Regions from separate parts of the Actinoplanes sp. NPDC026623 genome, predicted to be linked through region 2. Evidence: riboswitches for the same ligand, from Rfam matches in the RefSeq annotation. Region 2 holds a riboswitch; the other holds the start of a gene.
What was found. Region 2 has a riboswitch for thiamine pyrophosphate ahead of AB0F10_RS08265 (ECF transporter S component). Riboswitches for the same ligand answer to the same signal wherever they lie in the genome.
Positions count from the first base shown of each region.

Region 1: linked by a shared signal. The riboswitch ahead of thiE (thiamine phosphate synthase) and the one ahead of AB0F10_RS08265 (ECF transporter S component) in region 2 are both predicted to bind thiamine pyrophosphate.

Region 1 is NZ_JBEZXZ010000072.1:5,217-8,854, reverse strand. Features, by position in the region: gene AB0F10_RS21815 (methyltransferase) at 1-190, shown strand, start outside; gene AB0F10_RS21810 (ATP-binding cassette domain-containing protein) at 222-1,877, shown strand; TPP riboswitch at 2,039-2,150, shown strand; gene thiE (thiamine phosphate synthase) at 2,171-2,788, shown strand; gene thiO (glycine oxidase ThiO) at 2,785-3,638, shown strand, end outside.
Region 2 is NZ_JBEZXZ010000018.1:20,670-28,075, reverse strand. Features, by position in the region: gene AB0F10_RS08295 (hypothetical protein) at 1-911, shown strand, start outside; gene AB0F10_RS08290 (histidine kinase) at 925-2,016, shown strand; gene AB0F10_RS08285 (response regulator transcription factor) at 2,034-2,675, shown strand; gene AB0F10_RS08280 (hypothetical protein) at 2,672-2,971, shown strand; gene AB0F10_RS08275 (energy-coupling factor transporter transmembrane component T) at 2,984-3,787, opposite strand; gene AB0F10_RS08270 (ATP-binding cassette domain-containing protein) at 3,784-5,175, opposite strand; gene AB0F10_RS08265 (ECF transporter S component) at 5,179-5,757, opposite strand; TPP riboswitch at 5,825-5,929, opposite strand; gene AB0F10_RS08260 (alpha/beta fold hydrolase) at 6,013-6,828, shown strand; gene AB0F10_RS08255 (DUF6328 family protein) at 6,874-7,406, shown strand, end outside; gene AB0F10_RS08250 (hypothetical protein) at 7,397-7,406, opposite strand, start outside.

The DNA.
Region 1 (3,638 bases), on a different contig from region 2:
CGAGCTGCGCGCCCTGCTGGAGCGCTGGCTGCCCCGGCTGAAGCCCGGCGGCGTCGGCTGGCTCGTGATCAACCGGAACCTCGGCGGTGATTCGCTGCACACCTGGCTGACCTCGCTCGGCTGGGACGTGACGCGTACGGCGAGCCAGCGCGGGTTCCGGGTGCTGCGGGTGACCCGGAAAACCGACTGACCTGCCGCTCGTTGTCGGGGAGGATGCTCGCGTGGGTTACGTAGATGTCTCAGGCGTCGGATTCGTGCTGCCGGATGGCCGCGAGCTCTTCTCCGACGTGTCGTTCCGGGTCGGCGAGGGCGCGAAGGTGGCGCTGGTCGGGCCGAACGGCGCCGGCAAGACCACGCTGCTGCGGATGGTCGCCGGGGACACGCCCACGCCCGTCGGCACCATCGCGCGCACCGGCGGGCTCGGGGTGATGCGGCAGTTCATCGGCATGATCGGCGATGACCGCACCCTCGAGGACCTGGCCCTGTCGCTGGCCGCGCCGCCGCTGCGGGCGGCCGGCGCGGTGCTCGCCGCCGCGCAGGCCGCGCTCGACGCCCATCCCGACGCGGAAAAGGCCCAGATCGCGTACGCGAATGCGATCGCCGGCTGGGGCGAGGCCGGTGGCTACGACGCGGAGGTGCTCTTCGACGTCGTCGCCGTCGGCATTCTCGGCAAGCCGTGGGACGAGGTCCGCCACCGTCCGGTGCGGACACTCTCCGGCGGTCAGCAGAAGCGTTTCGCCCTCGACCTGCTGCTGCGCGGCGGCGACGAGGTGCTGCTGCTCGACGAGCCGGACAACTTTCTCGACGTGCCCGGCAAGCGCTGGCTGGAGGCCCGGCTGCGGGACTCGCCGAAGTCGGTGCTCTACGTTTCGCACGATCGGGAGCTGCTGGCGCAGACCGCGGGCCGGGTCGTCGCCGTCGAGGGCGGCGGCGCGTGGACGCATCCGGGCGGTTTCGCCTCCTGGCACGAGGCGCGCGCAGGCCGTCACGAGCGCCTGCTCGAGCTGCGCCGGCGCTGGGAAGAGGAGCACGAGAAGCTGCGCGAGCTTGTCTTCACCCTGAAGAACAAGGCCGCATACAACGACGGGCTGGCGTCGCGTTATCAGGCGGCGCAGACCCGCCTGCGCAAGTTCGAGGAGGCCGGCCCGCCGCCGGTGCCGCCCAAGGAGCAGTCGCTGCGGATGAACCTGCGCGGCGGGCGTACGGGCAAACGGGCGGTGGTGTGCACCGGCCTCGAGCTGGAGAACCTGACGTTCCCGTTCGACCTGGAGATCTGGTATGGGGACCGGGTCGCGGTGCTCGGCGCCAACGGCACCGGCAAGAGCCACTTCCTGCGGCTGCTCGCGGCCGGCGGCACCTCGCCCGATGTGGACAACAAGCCGGTCGACGGCGCGCCGCTGGCCCACGTGGCGCACAACGGCGTGGCCCGGCTCGGCGCGCGGGTGCGGCCCGGCCACTTCTCGCAGACGCACGACCGCCCGGAGCTGCTGAAACGCACCCTGGTGGAGATCCTCTGGCGCGGCGACGACCACCGCAGCGGCATGGACCGGGCGGGCGCGATGAAGGCGCTCAACCGCTACGAACTCGCGGCGCAGGGCGACCAGGTCTTCGGCACCCTCTCGGGCGGCCAGCAGGCCCGGTTCCTGGTGCTGCTGCTCGAGCTCTCCGGCGCGACCGTGCTGCTGCTGGACGAGCCGACGGACAACCTGGACCTGGCCTCGGCGGAGGCGCTCGAGGAGGGCCTGCAGGCGTTCGAGGGCACGGTGATCGCGGTGACCCATGACCGCTGGTTCACCCGGGGTTTCGACAGGTTCGTGCTCTTCCAGGGCGACGGCGAGGTCGTGGAGACCCCGGAACCGGTCTGGGACGTCCGCTGACCGCGGTGACGCCCGTCACCATGTTGATCATGGGTGGATGAGGCGGGCGGTTTCGGGGCCGAAAGGCCAGCCTGTGCGCTCTCCGGGGTGGTACGGCCACCCACTGTGGAGTGACGAGGGGGGTTTACGGGCGGCGGGGTGCGGGGTTACGGTCTCCGCGGAACCAACCCCACGGGAGTCCGGTGCACCGGGCTGAGAGGGGGGCTGTCGCGGCCCCCGACCGTCGAACCTGATCCGGGTCATGCCGGCGCAGGGAGGAGCGTGTTGTGGGCCCCGCTTTCCCGCATCTTCATGTGATCACGGACGCCCGTCACGGGCGGGAGCCGCTGGCCGTCGTCGCCGCCGCGGTCGCCGCGGCGCGCAGCCTAGGTGCGAGCGGGCGGCTGGCGATCCAGGTCCGCGTCGAGGACGACGTCAGCGACCGGGACGCCTACGACCTGGCCGACGCCGTGCTGGAGCTGTGCCGGCCGGACGGCGTGTTGTGCCTGGTCAACGACCGCCTGCACGTCGCGCTGGCGGTCGGGGCGGACGGCGGGCACGTCGGCGCCGCCGACCTTCCGGTCGCGGCGGCCCGCCGGATCCTCGGTCCCGCCGGCGTGCTCGGTGCCACCTGCCGTGACGCGGCCGCCGCCCGCGCGGCCCGGCGGGCCGGCGCGTCGTACCTGGGCGTGGGGCCGGCCTTCGCGACCACGACCAAGACCGGGCTGCCGGATCCGCTGGGCCCGGCCGTCATCGGCGCGGTCGCCGCCGCCGTCCCGGACACCCCGATCGTCGCCATCGGCGGGGTCACGGCCGCGAACGCGGGCGAGTTGATCGCCGCGGGAGCCGCCGCGGTGGCCGTCGTCGGCGCGGTCGCGAACGCCGCGGATCCCGGGCGGGCCACCGGGGAACTGCTCGAGGCGCTCGGATGAGCGCGACCGAGGTGGTGGTCGTCGGTGGCGGCATCATCGGGCTCTCGATCGCCTGGCGGTGCGCGCAGCGCGGCCTGGCCGTGACCGTCCACGACGACGGCGGCGACGACGACGACGGGGCATGGTACGCCGCCGCGGGGATGCTGGCGCCGGCCGGAGAGGCCGGCTTCGGGCAGGAGGCGCTCACCGAACTCCTGGTCGAGTCCGCGGGGCGATGGCCCGGATTCGCCGCCGAGCTGGGCCGGGGCTCCGGGATCGACGTCGGCTACGACCGTACGGGCACGTTGACCGTCGCGCTCGGCGCGGACGACCTCGCCGAGGCTCAGCGGCTCTGGGCGTACCGGCGGAATCTGGGGTTGGGGGTCAGCCCGCTCGGGCCCAGCGCGCTGCGCGACCTGGAGCCGGCGCTCTCGCCGCGGCTGCGGGGCGGCGCGCACGCGCCCGACGATCGTCAGGTCGATCCGCGCCGGGTGGTCGCCGCGCTGCGCGCGGTCCTGGGGCGAGCCGTGGTCCGGCGCCGGGTGGACGTCCTGCCGGCCGGCGTGCCGGTGGTGGTCGCGGCCGGATTCGGGACCGCCGCGCTGACCGGGCTGCCGGTGCGGCCGGTGAAGGGGCTCGTGCTGCGGCTGCGGGGCGAGCCCGGCCTGCTGCGGCACGTGGTCAGCGGGTGGGCCGACGGGCGGCACGTCTACCTGGTGCCGCGCGCGGACGGCGAGGTCATCGTCGGCGCCACCCAGGAGGAGCGCCGCGACAGCACGGTCACCGCCGGGCAGGTGCTCGAGCTGCTGCGGGCCGCCACCGACCTGGTGCCCGAGCTGGGCGAGTGCGAGCTGACCGAGACCGTGGTGCG
Region 2 (7,406 bases):
CGGTGATGCTCGACGTGCACTATCCCGCCGCGGCGGGGCGGACGCCGCTGGCGTACTACGCGGTCGCTCAGGACATGACCGAACTGGGCAGCCTGGCCTGGGCACCCGGCGAGGAGCGGCGGCTCGGATTGCGGCCCGACGACGTCAACTGGATGTTTCGCACCCACGCCCACGAATGGGCGCCACCCGCGGCCGGTTCGTTCCCGGTCCTGATCGGGTCGGCGCCGCCCGGCGTGATGCGGACCGCGTACGGCGGCATCGCCGAGGAGCTGGCCAGCCACGGCTATGCGGTGGTCACCGTCGACCACCCGTACGACGCCCCCGTCGTGGAGCTGTTTCCCACCCGAAGGGTGATCCGGCCGTCCGGCGCCACCCGGACACCGAACCGCGCCGCCGCGGACGCGGCACGAGCTGCGGACATCGGTTCCGTTCTGCGTCGCCTCGACCGGCTCGACCCCGAGTTGCGTGCCACCGTGGACCTCCGGCGCGTCGGTCTTTTCGGCTGGGCCGGCACCAGCCGGGGGACGCTCGCGGCGCTGGCCGCACTTCCCGGCGTCTCCGCGATGGCATCGATCGGGGTGGCGCCGTACGCGAGAGCGGGCCCGGCGGATCCGCCGGCGCTGGTGATCGGCGACGAGCCGGACTCCGGCCCGGCCCGGCGGGCGACCGTGAGCGTGCCGGGCGCGACGGCCCGTGCCTTCACCGACGACGGGGTGATCCTCGCCCAGGTGGCCGCGCGTTATCCGGCGACCGCGGCGCGGGTCCGGCAGGATGTCGGCGAAGTGCAGCCGCTGGCCTATCGGACGGTCCGGCGCTACCTCGTCGCCTTCTTCGACGTTCGGCTCCGTAACGTGCCACCCGTGCCGTCCTTACCGGAGCCCGGCGTGACCGTCCAGCCGGTGGCGCCGTGACATGCTGGCGGGCATGGGGCGGCTCATCTGGGTTCCGGTGGGTGTCGTGTGCGTGCTGGCATCCTGGTACGGCACGCCCGTGCAGCTGCGCCTCTCGGCAACCGCGGTCGTTCTCGCCGCCGCCCTGGCCCGGTCGCTGATCACCTGGCGGTTGCCGCTGGGCATCGTCGCGGCCGGGGTCTCACTCGCCGCGAGCGTCTGGGCCTGGCGCACGTTCGGCTACAGCTTCGTCGACGTCCGGGCCGACGGCGACCGGGTGCTGTTCTGGACCACCATCGAGGTCGCCGGGCTTGCGGTGCTCGCCGGCCGGCCGGCGTACCCGGGACGATTGAGTGGGCTGTTCCTCCTCGTCCCGGGCGCCGCGGTGTCGCTGCGGCTCCTGCCCGGCTCCCCGCTACCGCAGCAGCTCTTCCTCGCAGGCCTCGGCGCTTCCGTGGTCGGGTCGGCGATCCTGCTCGGCCGCCACCTCGACGGCCGTGCCCGGGCCGCGGCCGAGGCGGTGCACCGGGCGCGGTCGGAGCAACGCCACCTGCTCGCCGCCGATCTGCACGACTACGTGGCACACGACGTCGCCGCCATCGCCGTCATGGCACAGTCGATGCGGCTCGCACCCGGGCCCGACGTGCGGCCGGCATTGGGGCAGATCGAACAGGCCGCGGCGCGCGCCCTCCGGCGGCTGGACCGGAGCATCGCTCTGCTCCGGATCGATGCCGCGGCCCGGCCGCGGTACCGGCTCGCGGACGTGCCGGAGCTCACCGCGAACAATCCCATGCCGGTGACCTTGACGACCGCCGCGGACGATGAAGCCGACATACCCGCGGTGGTGCAGGACACCGCCCATCGCGTGATCACCGAGGCGCTGACCAACGCCGGACGGCACGCCCCGCACGACACCGAGGTCCAGGTCCGCATCAGCCGGGACGAACGGCAGCTGCACATCGTGGTCGTCAACGAGCTGCGGCCACACCCGAAGCCGGCCCGGGGCGCGGCCGCAGCGACCGGGCTGGCCGCTCTGGACGAGCGGGTGCGATCGCTCGGCGGCGAACTGAACGCCGGAGCCGCCGGATCACAATGGAGGGTCGCCGCATCGTTGCCCCTGGACTGACTCCGAAGGCCGAAGCCGTGACCACCGTGGTGATCGCCGACGACCACGAGATGATCCGCCACGGCTTCCGGATGGTCCTCGCCGCACAGCGCGGCTACCACGTGGTCGGCGAGGCCGCCGACGGCGACTCCGCGTGGGCGCTGGTCCGGCGGCTGCGGCCGACGATCCTGCTCGCCGACATTCGCATGCCGGGCATCGACGGCCTCGAACTGACCCGGCGCATCGTCGCCACACCATCGCTGCCCACGAAGGTCGTCGTGGTCACCACGTTCCATGACGACGAGTACGTCACCCGCGCGCTGCGCGACGGCGCCAGCGGTTTCCTGCTCAAGGCCTCCGCCCCGGGGCTGCTCGTCGAGGCCGTCCGCGCCGCGCTGGCCGGCACCACCCTCATCAGCCCGGAGGTCACCGTTCGGCTGCTGGCCGGGCTCACCACCGGCCGCGCCACCCGAAGTCCCGAACCGCCACTCACCGAACGCGAGCGGGACGTGGCCCGGCTGCTCGCCCGCGGGCTGAGCAACGAACAGATCGGCGCCGAACTGTTCATCTCGGCCGGCACCGTGAAGACCCATGTGACCCACCTGTCCACCAAGCTCGGCGGACTCAACCGCGTCGGGATCGCTGCCTGGGCCTGGGAGTCCGGCCTGGTAACCCGATGAACTACCGCCTGCACGACGGCGGAGGCCACGTGGACGGATGGCCGCCGGCGGGCCATGCTGGCGGGATGGCGGACTCGGTGTGGCAGGACGACAGGTGCCCGGGTTGCGATGGGGACTTGAGGTCGCTCGGTTTTCTGCTCTGCCGTCGCCAGGAGGACCAGAAGCGGGTCTGCAGGATGCCGTTCTGGTGCCGCACCTGCGAAACCGTCTGGAGCCGCTGGGCGGATCGCGCCGATCCGCTGGAGCGCGAGGAGCTGTTCCCCGAGAGCCTCCTGCGGTCCATCCGCGGCCGGTAGCCCGGGCGGGTCTCAGCCGATGATCGGGCGGAAGAGGCCGGCCTGGATGCTGATCGTCAGGATCGCCGCCGAGAGCGCGGCCGCGCCGATCATCAGCGCCGCGTCCGCGCGGCCGAAGACCTGGCGGCGGGCGCAGGTGCGGGGGATGCCGGAGTCGAAGCCGCGGGCGTCCATCGCCAGTGCCAGCCGGGCGCCGCGGCGCAGGGCGCCCACCAGCAGGGCGAAGGCGGTGGATCCGAACAGCCGCAGCCGCGCGAGCGGGTTGCGGCCGGCGTCGATGCCGCGGGCCCGGCGGGCCAGGGCGAGCATCTGCCACTCCTCGCCCAGCAGCGGGACAATCCGGAAGGCCGCGAGCGCGCCGATCGCGAAGCGGGCGGGTGCCTTCGCGTTCTGCACCAGGGCGTCGGCGAGATCGGTCGGGTCGGTGGTGGCGAAGACGATGATGCCCGGCAGCGCGACCGCGAAGAGCCGCAGCACCAGGCCCAGCGCGGTCGCGACCACGCCGGTGGTGATGTCGAACGGCCCCAGCGAGAACAGCGGCGCCCCGGTGCGGTCGGCCGCGAACAGCACCATCGTCACCAGGATGCCCGCGGCGGCCAGGGTGAGCGGCCAGGACCGCCGGGCCAGCACCCGGTAGCGGACGCCGAAGAACGGCAGCAGCGCCAGCTCGATGACGAGCGCGAGGGCGGGGGTCAGCGGGTCGAGGGTCGCCGCCAGCGGCAGCGAGAACAGCAGCGCCGCGCCGAGCTTGGCGACCGGGTTGCGCCGGGCCAGGGGAGCGGTGGCGTCGGCGACCGGTTCCAGGACGAGGGTCATCCGGGCCGGCCCAGGACGACAGTGCGGTCGGCGAGGGCGGTCACGAAGTCCTCGTCGTGGGTGACCGCGACGATGCCGCACCCGTCGTCGCGCAGCCGGGCCAGCAATTCGACCAGCTCGATCCAGGTGCGCCGGTCCTGGCCGAAGGTGGGTTCGTCGAGTACGAGCAGCCGGGGCGCGGTGGCCAGGGCCGTCGCGACGCTGAGCCGCCGGGCCTCGCCGCCGGAGAGGGTGTAGGGATTCGCGCCGGCCAGCTTCGTCAGCCGCAGCCGATCGAGCAGTTCGTCCACTGTGGCGGAGACGTCCGTCCGGCCCAGTTGCCGGGGGCCGAGGGCGAGCTCGTCGGCGACCCGGGACGTGACGAACTGGTGTTCCGGCGACTGGAAGACGGATCCGATGCGCTGGGTGAGCGCCGCCGCCCGCCATTTGTGCGGGGCGCCGCCCGGCGCCGCGTCGACCGAGCCCGAGGTGGGTGCGAGCAGCCCGCCGAGCAGCAGGGCCAGGGTGGACTTGCCGGCGCCGTTCGGGCCGGTCACGGCGAGCGCCTCGCCGGCCCGTGCGCAGATGGTGGTCGCCGGGAGCCGGTGCCGGACGGTGACGTGCTCCGCGCGTACCAGGGGATCGGCCGGGGGTGCGACGGCCCGGTGGGTCGGCAGGGGCCGGCCCGGCACCCAGACGCCCTGCTCGGCGAGCTGATCACCGAGGAGCGAGAAGACCGCCGTCGGCGTGCCGTCGGCGCGGACGCCGCCGCCGGGCTCCAGGACGACCACCCGGTCGACCAGGGTGAGCGCCTCGGCGATCCGGTGCTCGACCAGGATCAGCGTGGTGTCCGGGTCGTGTGACCGGGCGATCGCCGAGCGGATCAGCGCGCCGCCCGCGGGGTCGAGGTTCGCGGTCGGCTCGTCCAGCAGCAGCAGGCCCGGCCGCGGCGCGAGGACCCCGGCGAGGGCCAGGCGCTGCTGCTCGCCGCCGGACAGGGCGGCGGTCCTCCTGCCGATCGGGTACGGGAATCCGACGCGATCGAGCGCCTCGGACACCCGCGGCCAGATCTCCTCCGCGGGCACGCCCCGGTTCTCCAGCCCGAACGCCACGTCGTCGCCGCAGCGGGCCATCACGAGCTGGGTCTGCGGGTCCTGGAAGACGATGCCGACCCGTTCGCGGGCCTTGACCGGCTCCAGCCCGTCGATCTCGACGGTGCCCTCGGACTCGCCGGAGTCCTCGGGCAGCAGGCCGGCCAGCGCGGCGAGCAGGGTGCTCTTGCCGGCCCCGGAGGGTCCCAGCAGGAGCACCCGCTCGCCGTGCGAGATGCGCAGGTCGACGCCGCGCACGGCCCAGGCCCGGCGCCCGGCGTGGCGCCAGCCGAAACCGCGCAGCACGACCTCGGGCACGGGCTAGACCAGGGCTCGGTCGCGGCCCGCGGCGAAACGGTCGAGCACGCCGGTCGGTGCCAGCGCCCGGGCCAGCGCCCAGGATCCGGCGCCCGCGATGATCGTGCTGCTGACCATCGTGATCACCGCGTACGGGATCCGGTAGTCCCACAGGTCGGCGGCCGCGTTCCAGTAGAAGAAGTCGAACACCGCCGCGCTGAACCCGGTCAGCAGGCCGGCCAGCAGCGCCGCCGGAAGCTTCCACGAGCGGTACAGCAGGATGCCGAACGCCAGCTCCGCGCCGATTCCCTGCGCGAGGCCCTGCAGGATGATGATGACGCCCCAGGAGGAACCCAGCAGCGCGGAGATGACGGCCGCGACCGTCTCGGTGTAGAGCGCGGCGCCCGGCTTGCGGATGATCAGCCCGGCCAGCACCGCCGGCATCAGCCAGACGCCGTAGAGCAGCGCCTGCGCGGGCGGGAAGAAGGCGAACGCGCCTGCGGTGGCGCTCCAGACCAGGTTCCAGGCCCAGAAGATCACGCCGAAGGTGACGGCGATGATCGATGCGACGATGATGTCGACCGTGCGCCAGCGGTAATTCATTCGTGCCTCCCAGCTCGTACCGGGAGGAGACGCGACACCCCGCCCGGGTGCTCCCGGGCACGGCGCGGCTTGAGAAAGACCGAGCTCCCTGCGCTGGCATTACCCAGATCAGGTTCTAGGGTCTGCGGTGTCACCCGCACTCTCAGCGCTGTGCGCTCCCCTGTCGGTGAGGCCCGTTCGAGAACAGACCTCATTGCATGTGTTTCGATGACGCTAACACCGTACGGCCGTACGGGACAGCGTAGGAGGCGTCACATGCAGATCAAGGCGAGGGGGCTCACCTTCGACGTGTACGAGGGTGGCCCGGTCGACGGCCCGCCGGTCCTTCTGCTGCACGGCTTCCCGCAGGATCACCGCGAGTTCGATCTTATCCTCCCGAGGCTGCACGCCGCCGGGTTACGCACGTACGCCCTGGACCAGCGCGGCTATTCGCCCGGCGCCCGGCCGACCGCGGTCGCCGACTACCGCCTCGACGAGCCGGCCGCCGACGCGATCGCGGTGCTCGACGCGCTCGGCGTCGAGAAGGCGCACGTCGTCGGCCACGACTGGGGTGCGCAGGTCGGCTGGCTGCTGGCCGACCTGCATCCCGAGCGGGTCAGCACGCTCACGGCCGTCTCGGTGCCGCACCCGCGCGGGCTCGGCATCGCCCTGCACAACCAGCCGTCGCAGAAGCTGCGGTTCGCCTACATGGGTGTGTTCCGGTCCAGGATGGCCGAGCGGCTGCTGCTCGCCGGCAACGCGAGCATGCTGCGCCGGATGATGCGACCCATCGGCGCCCGCGCCGGCCAGTACGCGACCGCGATGCAGGACCCCGGCCGGCTGACCGGCGCCTTGAACTGGTACCGCGCGATCACCCCGGGTAAGCTGGCGAAGGTTCGCAAGATCACAGTGCCGACCACGTATGTTTGGAGCGACGGCGACCCGGCCGTCGGCAGGCCGGCGGCGCTGGCCACCGCCACCTGGGTCGCGGCAGATTACCGGTTCGTCACCCTGCGGGGGATCGGCCACTGGGTGCCGGAGGAGGCGCCGCAGGCGCTGGCCGACGTGACTCTGGCTCGCATCGGCGTCTGACGCCGCTCCGGCCGGGAGTCTCCTGCGTCATCTCAAGGAGGCTCGATGGCTGCGGATCAGCGACCGACCAGTCACGAGTCCGAGCGGCAGCGCTGGAACCGCAACTTCGGGGACCTGCTGCAGGAGCTGCGGGTGACTCAGACGGGCGTGCAGATCCTCTTCGCGTTCCTGCTGACCCTGCCGTTCAGCAGCGGCTTCCCGTCGACAACGGAGTTCCAGAAGAACACCTACATCGTGGCGCTGATGGCGGCCGCGTTCGCCGCCGCGATGATCATTTCGCCGGTGGCCTTCCACCGGGCGCTGTTCCGCCGGGGCCGCAAGCCGGAACTGGTGCGCTACGCGCACCGGATGGCCACCGGCGGCCTCGCCCTGCTGCTGGTCTCGATGGTCAGCAGCGTCCTGCTGATCGCCGACTACCTGATGAACATCTGGGCCGCGAGCCTGCTGGCGGCGATCACCGCGTCGTACTTCCTGACGTTCTGGGCGGCGATCCCGTTCGCCAAGCGCACCTGGATGGACGACGAGTTCGACGAGGTCAACGAGGCCTACCGGGGGCAGAAGGCGGAGCCTAACGAGCC